One region of the Paenarthrobacter sp. TYUT067 genome, then DNA from elsewhere that is predicted to be linked to it. Evidence: predicted binding sites of a transcription regulator. Region 1 holds the regulator's gene; the other holds the start of a gene.

Region 1 (4,910 bases):
TTGGGCAGGTAAAGCTCGGCCAACCCATGGAACGGAACGCATCCTTGGTGGCACCTCTGTGGATCATCGATCCGCAAGAGGAAACAACTCTGCCTGCCGGTGTAGTCAAGTTCAATGGCCGCAGCACCGACAGTTCAAAGCCGGTCAGCTGGCAGATTCTGCAGGAGAATGGCAAGGGCGAAAAGAGCAGCCTGCTCACCGGGAGAACGCAAGCAACCGGTGCGCCTGGTCAATACGGAGCCTTCACCTTCAGTGCCACACTGAAGGCCGGCAAATATGAGCTGCGGGTTTCACAAGTGGATGAGGCCGGCGCAACCATCGAAACGAGCACCGACACCCGCCTGTTCAACGTCGGTTAGCTGCGGGTTCGACGAGCTGCGGGGCGGCTACCAGCGGCCCAGGACGTCACTTGCAAGAACGACGGCGGCGGGTCCCGCCGTCGAGGACCTCAACACGTGGTGACCCAGAAGTGCCGTGACGGCACCGGCGTCACTGAGCCGCGTTACCTCTCTTGGTGAGATGCCACCCTCCGGTCCGACAATCAAGAGGACCTCGCGAGGGATCCCATCATCTCCAGTCCGGACCGCAACCGACTCTTCAAGGACGGTCCGCAGGGGGTTCTTGGCGTCTTCATGCAGGATGATGGCCACATCAGCGGCCGCGACGGCCTTCGCCAAAGCGGCAGTGTCCATCATGGACCGTACCTCAGGAATCCAAGCACGCCGCGCCTGCTTGGCTGCCGCCGTGACCACGGACTGCCACTTCGCGTGCGCCTTGGCGGCCCGTTCGCCTTTCCAACGCACGATCGCCCGCTCGGACTGCCACGGAATGACGGCGTCTATTCCGAGTTCCGTGGCAGTCTCGATGGCGAGTTCGTCCCGATCGCCCTTGGCAAGTGCCTGAACCAGCACCAGCCGGACCGCCGGCTGGTCCTCGAGGACTACCTCGGATGCCTTCACTGTGAGGGTGCTGGAACCGGCGTCAACCACGGCGCCAGTCAACCGCATGCCCGAACCGTCGGCTATGTCCACGGGCTCACCCACGGCCAGTCGCTTGACGGTGACGGCATGGCGCGCCTCAGCACCTTCCAACACAAATGTGGACCCGGGGATCAGCTGGTTAAGGCTTCCCGCCGGTGTAAAGAAAACCGGATTGCTCACCGCTACAGGTTACCGAGCTTGTCCCGAAGCTTCGCGAACATTCCGCCGCTTGCCACCAGCTTTCCCTCGGTAAACTGCTCGCCGCGCAGCTTGGCGAGCTGCTGCAGGAGTTCCTCCTGGGCGGGGTCGAGCTTGGTCGGGGTCTCCACGTGCAAGTGCACCTTGAGGTCGCCGCGTCCGTAACCCCGGAGGTGCGTAACACCCAAGCCGCGCAGGGTAATGACTTCGCCGGATTGGGTACCGGCCTTGACGTCGATGTCCTGCGCGCCGTCGAAGGTGTCCAGCTGCAGTTCGGTGCCAAGTGCCGCAGCGGTCATGGGCACACTTAGTGTTGCGTGGAGGTCGTCGCCTTCACGCATGAACATGGAGTCGTTGTTGACCCGGATCTCCACATAGAGATCGCCGGCGGGGCCTCCAGCGGGGCCCGCTTCACCCTGCCCGGACAGCTGGATGCGTGTACCAGTGGCGACACCGGCCGGAACCTTGATGGTGAGGGAACGACGACTGCGGATGCGGCCCTGTCCATTGCACTCGTTGCAGGGGTCCTTAATGACTGTGCCGAAGCCTTCACACGAACCGCAAGGGGCGGCAGTCATGACCTGGCCCAGGATGGAACGGACTGCCCGTTGGACCTGGCCGCTGCCACCGCAGATGTCGCAGCGTTCCGGGTGGGTGCCCGGGCGGCAGCAACTGCCATCGCACGTGGGGCAGATCACGGCGGTATCCACTTCAAGCTTCTTGTTGACGCCGAAGACGGCGTCCTTCAAATCGATGCGGACGCTGATGAGCGCGTCCTGGCCCCGCCGGACCCGGGAGGCCGGTCCGCCCTGACCGCCGCCACCAAAGAAGGTGTCGAAGATGTCCTGGAAGGCAAAACCCTGGCCGGCGTAGCCGCCACCGAAACCGTTGTCAGTGCCGTTTTCATTGCCCGTGGCATCATAGACCCGGCGCTTTTGGGGATCGGACAACACCTCGTAGGCGTGGGTCACGGCCTTGAACTGTTCCGCGACATCTTCACCGGGGTTTACGTCGGGGTGCAGTTTCCGCGCCAACTTGCGGTACGCCTTTTTGATCTCTTCCCCGGTGGCTTCCGGCGAGACTCCCAAAACGTCATAGTGGCTGCTCAAAGTCGGTATCTCTTCCTTGTTGTACTACGGATGTTTCCTCGGACCGGTGTTTAGCCGCCGAGAATGCGGGAAAGGTAACGGGCCACGGCTCGTACTGCTGCCATGGTGGTGGGATAGTCCATGCGTGTGGGACCAAGAATCCCCACCTTGGCACCGGAGCCATAGCCCGTAGCTACGACGGAGGCCTCCGCCAAGCCATCGTAGGGATTCTCGCGTCCAATGCTCACGGTAACGCCGCGGGGATCATCCCCCATGTCAGATAACAACCGGAGCATGACAACTTGTTCCTCGAGTGCCTCCAGCACAGGGCCTATGCTCAGGGGGAAGTCAACGTTGGAGCGGGCCAGGTTTGCCGTTCCAGCCATCAGGATGCGCTCTTCGCGGCTGGTGTCGCTCAACGATTGAAGCCCCTGGGCCAACGTCTGCGCCAGACTGCGCAGTTCCGGCGGACACAGCGCAACGACAGAAGGAAGCACTTGAGGCAAAAGCGCCAGCTGTGTGCCGGCAATGTTGCCCAGGAACCGGGACCTCAGGAGCATCAGGGCCTCATTGCTCACATCGGACCCAGCGTCGATGACCTTCTGCCCCACGCTGCCGGTGTCCGCAATTAGGACCACGAGGACCTGTTGAGGGGCCAAGAGGACGAATTCCACGTGGCGAACAAGCGCGCGGTTCGAATGCGGGTACTGCACAACGGCCACCTGGTTGGTCAGCTGTGACAGAAGCCTTACGGTGCGCTCCAAGATGTCGTCGACATCATCGGGGCCCTCGAGCAAAGAATGGATGGCCCTGCGCTCGGCCGCTGAGAGCGGTTTGACCTGCGAAATGCGGTCAACGAAAAGGCGATAGCCCTTGTCAGTGGGGATTCGACCGGCACTGGTGTGAGGCGCCGCAATCAGGCCTTCCTCTTCCAAAACCGCCATGTCATTCCTGATGGTAGCGCTGGAAACGCCAAGATGATGCCGCTCCACGAGGGCCTTGGACCCGACAGGTTCCCTGGAATGCACGTAATCCTCAACGATGGCACGCAGCACTTCGAGCTTGCGCGGCTCACTCAATGCTCCACCTCCTGACGACTGCCATGGTTCTTCCGACCGGTCAACGCGGGATCCCGCTCAGACCTCCACACTTAGCACTCAACATGCCCAAGTGCTAACAAGTCTAGTATGAGCCACCCCGTTGTTAGCATTGAAACCTGCCGCGGGCGGCTTCGGCCCGCACCGTAAACCAGCACAAAGGTAGGAATCCCTTGGCTTTGAACAATTGGGGCCCGCAGGATCTGTCCGCTCCGGCCAAACAGAAGCTGCCGGAAGTAGCCGTGCAGCGGGGAATGGTCCTCGAGGACGTGCAGTCGGGCTGGGTGGGTGAAGTAACCCGCGTTGAGAAGTCGGGCGGAATGCACGTGGTCTCCTTGGAAGACCGGCGTGGAAAGACCAAATCGTTCCAGCTGGGCTTTGGCTTCCTGCTTGAAGGTCAGGCTATCCGCTTGATGCCTCCCGCCCCCCGCACCGCTGCATCCGCCGTTCCGTCCGGCCGGACGGCTTCAGGATCCGTGAGGGTGCAGGGGCAACGGGCACAGGTAGCCAAGGCCAGCCGCATTTGGGTGGAAGGAAAGCACGACGCCGAGCTCGTCGAGAAAGTTTGGGGAGACGACCTCCGGGTGGAGGGCATCGTGGTGGAGCCACTGCATGGCGTTGATGATCTGAAGTCCGCCATCGCCGATTTCAATCCCGGCTCAGGGCGCAGGCTTGGCATCCTCGTAGATCATCTAGTCCCCGGGTCCAAAGAGTCCCGCATCGCTGCCGACGCCATGACAGTGCCGGGGGCTGCGGGAAACGTCCTCATTGTTGGACACCCCTACGTGGATGTCTGGCAGGCGATCAGGCCCAAGGTCCTGGGCATTGAGGCCTGGCCCGCCGTACCCCGCGGGATCGATTGGAAGACCGGAATCCTCAGCGCGTTCGGCTGGCCCCATGAGACCCCTGAGGACATAGGCTTGGGCTGGCAACGCCTTCTGGGCGCAGTCCGCACCTATGCCGACCTTGAGCCATCGCTCTTGGGACGGGTGGAAGAAGTCATCGATTTTTTGACGGTTCCTTGAGGTGGAGTCCTTCAGGTATCAGCAACTACCGTGTCAACGGGGCGTTGGTCCCGGCAAGTGCGTCGGTGCCGGTATTCTGGGACAGCAACACCGCAGCATCTTTAAAGCAAAGGGAAGACAACGTGGCAGATAACGCTCCTGAAGAACCGGGCAGCGCCGCAGGCCGGCCCCAGTACCATGGCGCGCCTGCCAACGCACTCCCGTTGACAGCCAGCGAGGACAGGCAATGGGCTACTCTGGCCCACTTTGGCGGCATCCTGGGATGCCTGCCGTCCCTTCTGATTTACCTGATTTTCCGGGATCGTGGACCGTTCACCGCACAGGAATCCAAAGAAGCGCTGAACTTCACGCTGCCTCCCACCATCGCAGCAGTTCTGGCCAACATTTTGGTCCTTCTTCCTGTGGTCGGCAACATCTTCGCCGTCATCGCCACCGCGATCTGGGTTGCCCTGACGTGTTTCTCCGTCTCGGCGGGCATCAGGGTAAACCACGGGCAGCCTCACCGTTACAAGGTCAACCTGC
Region 2 (4,910 bases), on a different contig from region 1:
CGTTGAGCATGCTGAGGGTGAAGAACCTCAACACGACGTCCATGAAGCAGAGAATTCGAAAGAAGCACCACTGATGGATCAGGAAACAGGCGGCGAGGACCGCGCTACTGAGGAAACCGGCGAGAACACCGCTGGTCCTACGGAGGCGGCCGGGGAACCGAAGTCCCCGGCAGCCAAGACCGGCCCGAGCGGGATTCTGCCCACCAAGGCCGCTGAGGATGATCCCCGGCGGTGGGGCGATGACTCCAACTACGACCATGAGCAGTGGCTCAAGGAACAGAAACCCCCGCACTGGGGCTGAGCGGACAATGATCATTGATTAGCCCGCTAGGGGCTAACCAAAACAAAGAAAAGCTTGCCTTGCGTTGATGCGCCGGCAAGCTTTTCTGCTTGTTGAGGATCAGCCGCCACCACCACCAGACCGTCCGTGTCACCTGTACCCAGCCATTCACCGGGCTTGCCGCCCTGGGCTGACGTCCAGAGTACGGGTACAGGTCCTGCGAGGACTTGACTTTGCTGTGATTCGTCATAGGACCCCGCTGCCGTGAGGACCACTGATACCAGCTGACCGGGGGAGAGTAGCTGGATGGACGAAGGATCGGCCATCCGGAGGGGGACAGCTGCCGATCCCACGGGTGCGCCTGTCAGAAGGCCGGGTCCCAGCAGACTTGTCTCCGAAGGGATCTGTCCCTTACCCAGAGGGGACGCGAGTTGGCGGCCAACAAGGGCGCCGACGCTGTCCAAAGCTCCGCTGATCGCGAGATTGGGTGGTACCTCAACAGTGGTGAAGTCCGCTGCGGTGAGGTGGGTCCCCGTTGGAAGGTCCCGGGCTGCCACGAGGACGCTCACCTGTTGCTCAGACGCAGGGGTGAGTTCCTGGACTGCGATGCCGGCAGCCACGCATAACAGCAGCGCTACTGCCAAGCGGCGGTTACGTGCAATCCAGGAACCAAATCCCGTCCGGCGCCCGCGCTGACCTGAGCGCCCTCGTGGACGACCGCGGTTGAACCGTGAACTGGTCCGGGAGCGGGAATGCGGTTGCAGGGAGCGCGAAGGGCTGATGGGCGGCCAAGTACCGGCGGCTCGCGATGAGCGTTCAGCACGGGCGAGGAGGGCGCTGCGTGACATTTGTGGCATGCCGCCACGCTAGCCAGCTTCCCGGGCCGCAAACAGCGCCCGGTTGCCCTATGTGGAAAACCAGTTAGCTGCTTGCCGCTGCAGTTGCCGGTGCTGCTGAAGGCGCGGGTGTAGAGGCAGCAGGCGCCGCTGAAACAGTGCTGCCCTTGGCATCCCGGGAATCAGTCCGGTAAAATCCGGAGCCCTTGAAAACGACGCCGACGCTGTTGAACTTCTTCCGCAGGGCGCCTTTGCATTCGGGGCACTCCGTCAAGGAGCTGTCAGAGAAGGACTGGACGATGTCGAAGGCATGGTCACAGTCTTTGCAAGCGTATGCGTATGTGGGCACTGAGTTCCTCCTTTAGGACAAAGTTCAGGTCCTGGCAGCGTCGGTGGAGATAGTCCGCCTTAGCAGTCACAGGGCCTGAGTGCTAATTCTATCATCGGTCGCCGCAGGGCGTACCCTCGGTAGTTCCGGCCTCACTTGGTAAGCCGGCCACCATCAGCGCTGCTCGGCGTCGTCGCCGAGTTCAACCACTCCAGACGGTGTCAGCACTTGTCGCACGGGGCGATCAAAGGCCTCGGCGGGAATGGACCCCGAAGGTAACAAATCGTCGTCGAACACTACGGCGATGGTGGGCGGCCTGCCGCCGGAAGCATCCAGGCCCTGGAGGAGCCTGTCGTAATAGCCGCCTCCCTGGCCGATCCGGTTGCCGTCCCGGTCCACCGCCGTCGCGGGCATGAAGATCCCCGCGGTACCGGCAACTACCGAGCTCTCCAGCCGCTCACCCTCCGGCTCGTCTATCGGCGCAAAGGTGGACCGGACAAATGCTGTGTCAGGTGTCCAATACACCCAGCTCAAAAGCCGCCCCGGCTCGCAGACGGGCAGTAGCACCCGGTGCCCGGCCTTGTGCAGGGCTGTGATCAAAGGGATGGTGGGCGGCTCGAAAGCGACGCCCAGGTACACGGCAAAGGTCGAGGAAGCGCCGGGGGAGACCTTGGCCGCCCAGGCCGTGCCATGCTGTGCAAGGGACTCTCCAGCGCGAGCCAGGTGTTCAGGACTGAGGGCCCGCCTGTGCAGCCGCCGACTGCTGCGAATGTCTTCCTTCGATGCCATCTCTGTCCGTTCGGGTGGTTGTCGCGCGCCGGTTGAGCTGCAGAGGTTATCCACTGCGGAAAACCAAATGTGCTAACGACGCGGCGAGGGGTTTAGCCGTTGGTGTGTTCCGTCCGTTACATTAGTCCGGTGACTCTAGAAAACAACGCTGTCCGCAAGGCCGTCATTCCCGCAGCAGGCCTTGGCACCCGCTTCCTGCCCGCCACCAAGGCGATGCCAAAGGAAATGCTGCCCGTGGTGGACAAGCCTGCCATCCAGTATGTCGTCGAAGAAGCGGTCAAGGTGGGCCTGCATGACGTCCTGATGATTACAGGGCGCAGCAAGCGGGCACTCGAAGACCACTTTGACCGTGTGCCGGCTCTTGAGGCCACGCTTGCTGAAAAGGGCGACACCGCCAAGCTTGAAGCCATTCAGTCCGCCACCAACCTCGGTGATATCCACTACGTCCGCCAGGGCGACCCTAACGGCCTCGGTCATGCTGTCCTTCGTGCAAAGCAGCACGTTGGGTACGAGCCCTTCGCCGTTCTGCTCGGCGATGACCTGATCGATGCCCGTGAGGACCTGCTGAGCGAAATGATTGCTGTTCAGCAGAAGACCGGTGGTTCCGTTGTTGCACTCATCGAGGTCGAGCCTTCCAAGATCAGCGCCTATGGTTGCGCCGATGTTGAGGACAACGGTGAAGATGGCTACGTGCGCATCAAGCAACTCGTCGAAAAGCCTTCTCCGGAAGAGGCGCCCTCCAACCTTGCCGTGATTGGACGTTACGTGCTGCACCCGGCCGTGTTCGACGTCTTGGAGAAGACGGCTCCAGGTCGCGGCGGAGAAATCCAGCTGACCGATGCCCTTGAGGTGCTTGCTGCCGGCGAAGGTGAAGGTTACGGCGTCTACGGCGTTGTGTTCCGTGGCCGTCGTTACGACACCGGCGACAAGCTCAGCTACCTCAAGGCCTGCATCGAGCTTGCCTGCGAACGCGAAGACCTCGGTCCTGAGCTTCGCGAGTGGCTGCCCAACTTCACCGCCACACTTCCCAAATAGACAAATGATGTATGGCTCTGCGATCTGGCCGGTAACGCTGGAAAGCGGAGACCTGCTGCTCCGGCCCATCCGATACCGCGACAAGCGGGAATGGTCCGAAGTCCGTTCGCGGAACAGCGAGTGGCTGGCGCCGTGGGAGGCGTCCAACCCGGCTCCGGGTGGGCGCCTGCCCAGCTACCGTCAAATGGTGGGGTCCTTGAATGAGCAGGCCCGTCAGTCAACCGCTTTGCCGTTTCTCATAGTTGAGAGAACGGCCGGTTTTCACGAGCCGCAAATCGTCGGACAGTTGACGGTCTCATCCATCGTGTGGGGATCGGCCATGATGGCCACCCTCGGCTATTGGGTGGATAAGGACCGCGCCGGGCGTGGCATTGCGCCCACAGCGGTTGCGATGGCAACTGACCACTGCTTCCGGGTGCTGGGTCTGCACCGTATGGAAATCAACATCCGTCCAGAGAACTCTCCGAGTTTGAGGGTTGTGGAGAAGCTCGGATTCCGCGATGAAGGTTACCGGGAACGCTACCTGCACATCAACGGCGAATGGGCTGATCACCGCTCTTTTGCGTTGACGGCCGAGGAGGTGCCGGAAGGACTCCTGCGCAGGTGGCTGAGAGGATAAACGGGCAGGTCATCGGCCTTTTCGCTCATATCTCCAGTCATTTGCGGACTCGCCCACGACACACCGGCCGCAATGCCGCCGCACCCGGCGATTTGCTTCTACGGTTTTGAATGTGGACTTCCCTCTCAGCAGCTCAGTGATACTCGTGGTCACTGTCGCGCTGTGGATGGTCTGGGTGGCGCCCTATGTTTTGCGGAACAGGCGCCAACAAGTCCAAACGGCCACTGTTCCAGCAGAGGCTCTTGATGACGAACCAGACGAAACGCAGGCAGGGGTGGTACTGACTTTGGCACCTCAGCAGGAGAAACCGATGGAGACCATGCGCAGCAAAGCACCGGCGTCGCCCCAGGACTCCCCAGCGGCGGAGTCCTCGCTCCGGAAGGCGCCCCCTACGCCGTTCACTATCCGTTACGCCCGGCTCACGCTCGCCTTGGCAGGCCTGGCCCTGTTAGTTACGGCCGCGGTGTCAGGGGTTCTCAGAATTCTCGGCATCGGTTCTGTGTGGTTGCCGCTGGTTTCCCTCATTGGCGCTGTGCTGGCTGTCGTTACCTTGCGTAAGCTCGCCTTGCGGGACCTTCGTGAACGGCGGGCTCGCCGTGCGGCTCAGGCCTCACCCATCCCCACACCTGCCCGGTACTTGCCCAAGGAGCCGCTTGTCGCAGCGAAGGAAACCACGGTTTTTGACGCCGAAGCCTCTAGCCGTGAAGCTCCTCGATTGTCAGCCAAGGAATTGCGCGAGGCAGCGCTTGCTGTGGCAGTTGCCGCAGGCGATAAATCCGCTCAAGTTGCCAACGACTCCAAAGGCGCCAGCTGGCAGCCGGTGGAGGTCCCCAAGCCAACGTACGTGGCCGCTGCGAAAGCACCGCGACCAGCTCCAGAGCCCTTGGACCTGCCCGAGGCACCCAAGCCCGTTGGCAAGCCTGTGCTGAAGCAGAACGTTGAGCAGGCCGAGGCAGCAGTTGCTGTAGTGGCCACTGCTAAGAACCACAGCGCCCTGAGCAACTTGGACGATGTCCTGCAGCG

Evidence for each region. Region 1 encodes HrcA, which represses chaperone genes, less so after heat shock. Its sites were predicted from a motif close to TTNGCACTCGNNNNNNNCGAGTGCNAA; they were not measured.
Region 2: MOD31_RS06745 (FmdB family zinc ribbon protein) is a predicted target of HrcA. The motif match lies at 1,525-1,551, and genes of this name have one in related genera.

Annotation. Positions count from the first base shown of each region.
Region 1 covers NZ_JAMOIT010000019.1:95,915-100,824, reverse strand. The annotation lists gene MOD31_RS17065 (GerMN domain-containing protein) at 1-359, shown strand, start outside; gene MOD31_RS17060 (16S rRNA (uracil(1498)-N(3))-methyltransferase) at 387-1,160, opposite strand; gene dnaJ (molecular chaperone DnaJ) at 1,163-2,287, opposite strand; gene hrcA (heat-inducible transcriptional repressor HrcA) at 2,338-3,345, opposite strand; gene MOD31_RS17045 (DUF3097 domain-containing protein) at 3,537-4,388, shown strand; gene MOD31_RS17040 (DUF4870 domain-containing protein) at 4,511-4,910, shown strand, end outside.
Region 2 covers NZ_JAMOIT010000005.1:256,302-261,211, forward strand. The annotation lists gene MOD31_RS06735 (DUF4011 domain-containing protein) at 1-301, shown strand, start outside; gene cpaB (Flp pilus assembly protein CpaB) at 328-1,137, opposite strand; gene MOD31_RS06745 (FmdB family zinc ribbon protein) at 1,202-1,465, opposite strand; gene MOD31_RS06750 (5-formyltetrahydrofolate cyclo-ligase) at 1,619-2,233, opposite strand; gene galU (UTP--glucose-1-phosphate uridylyltransferase GalU) at 2,363-3,268, shown strand; gene MOD31_RS06760 (GNAT family N-acetyltransferase) at 3,276-3,887, shown strand; gene MOD31_RS06765 (hypothetical protein) at 4,033-4,910, shown strand, end outside.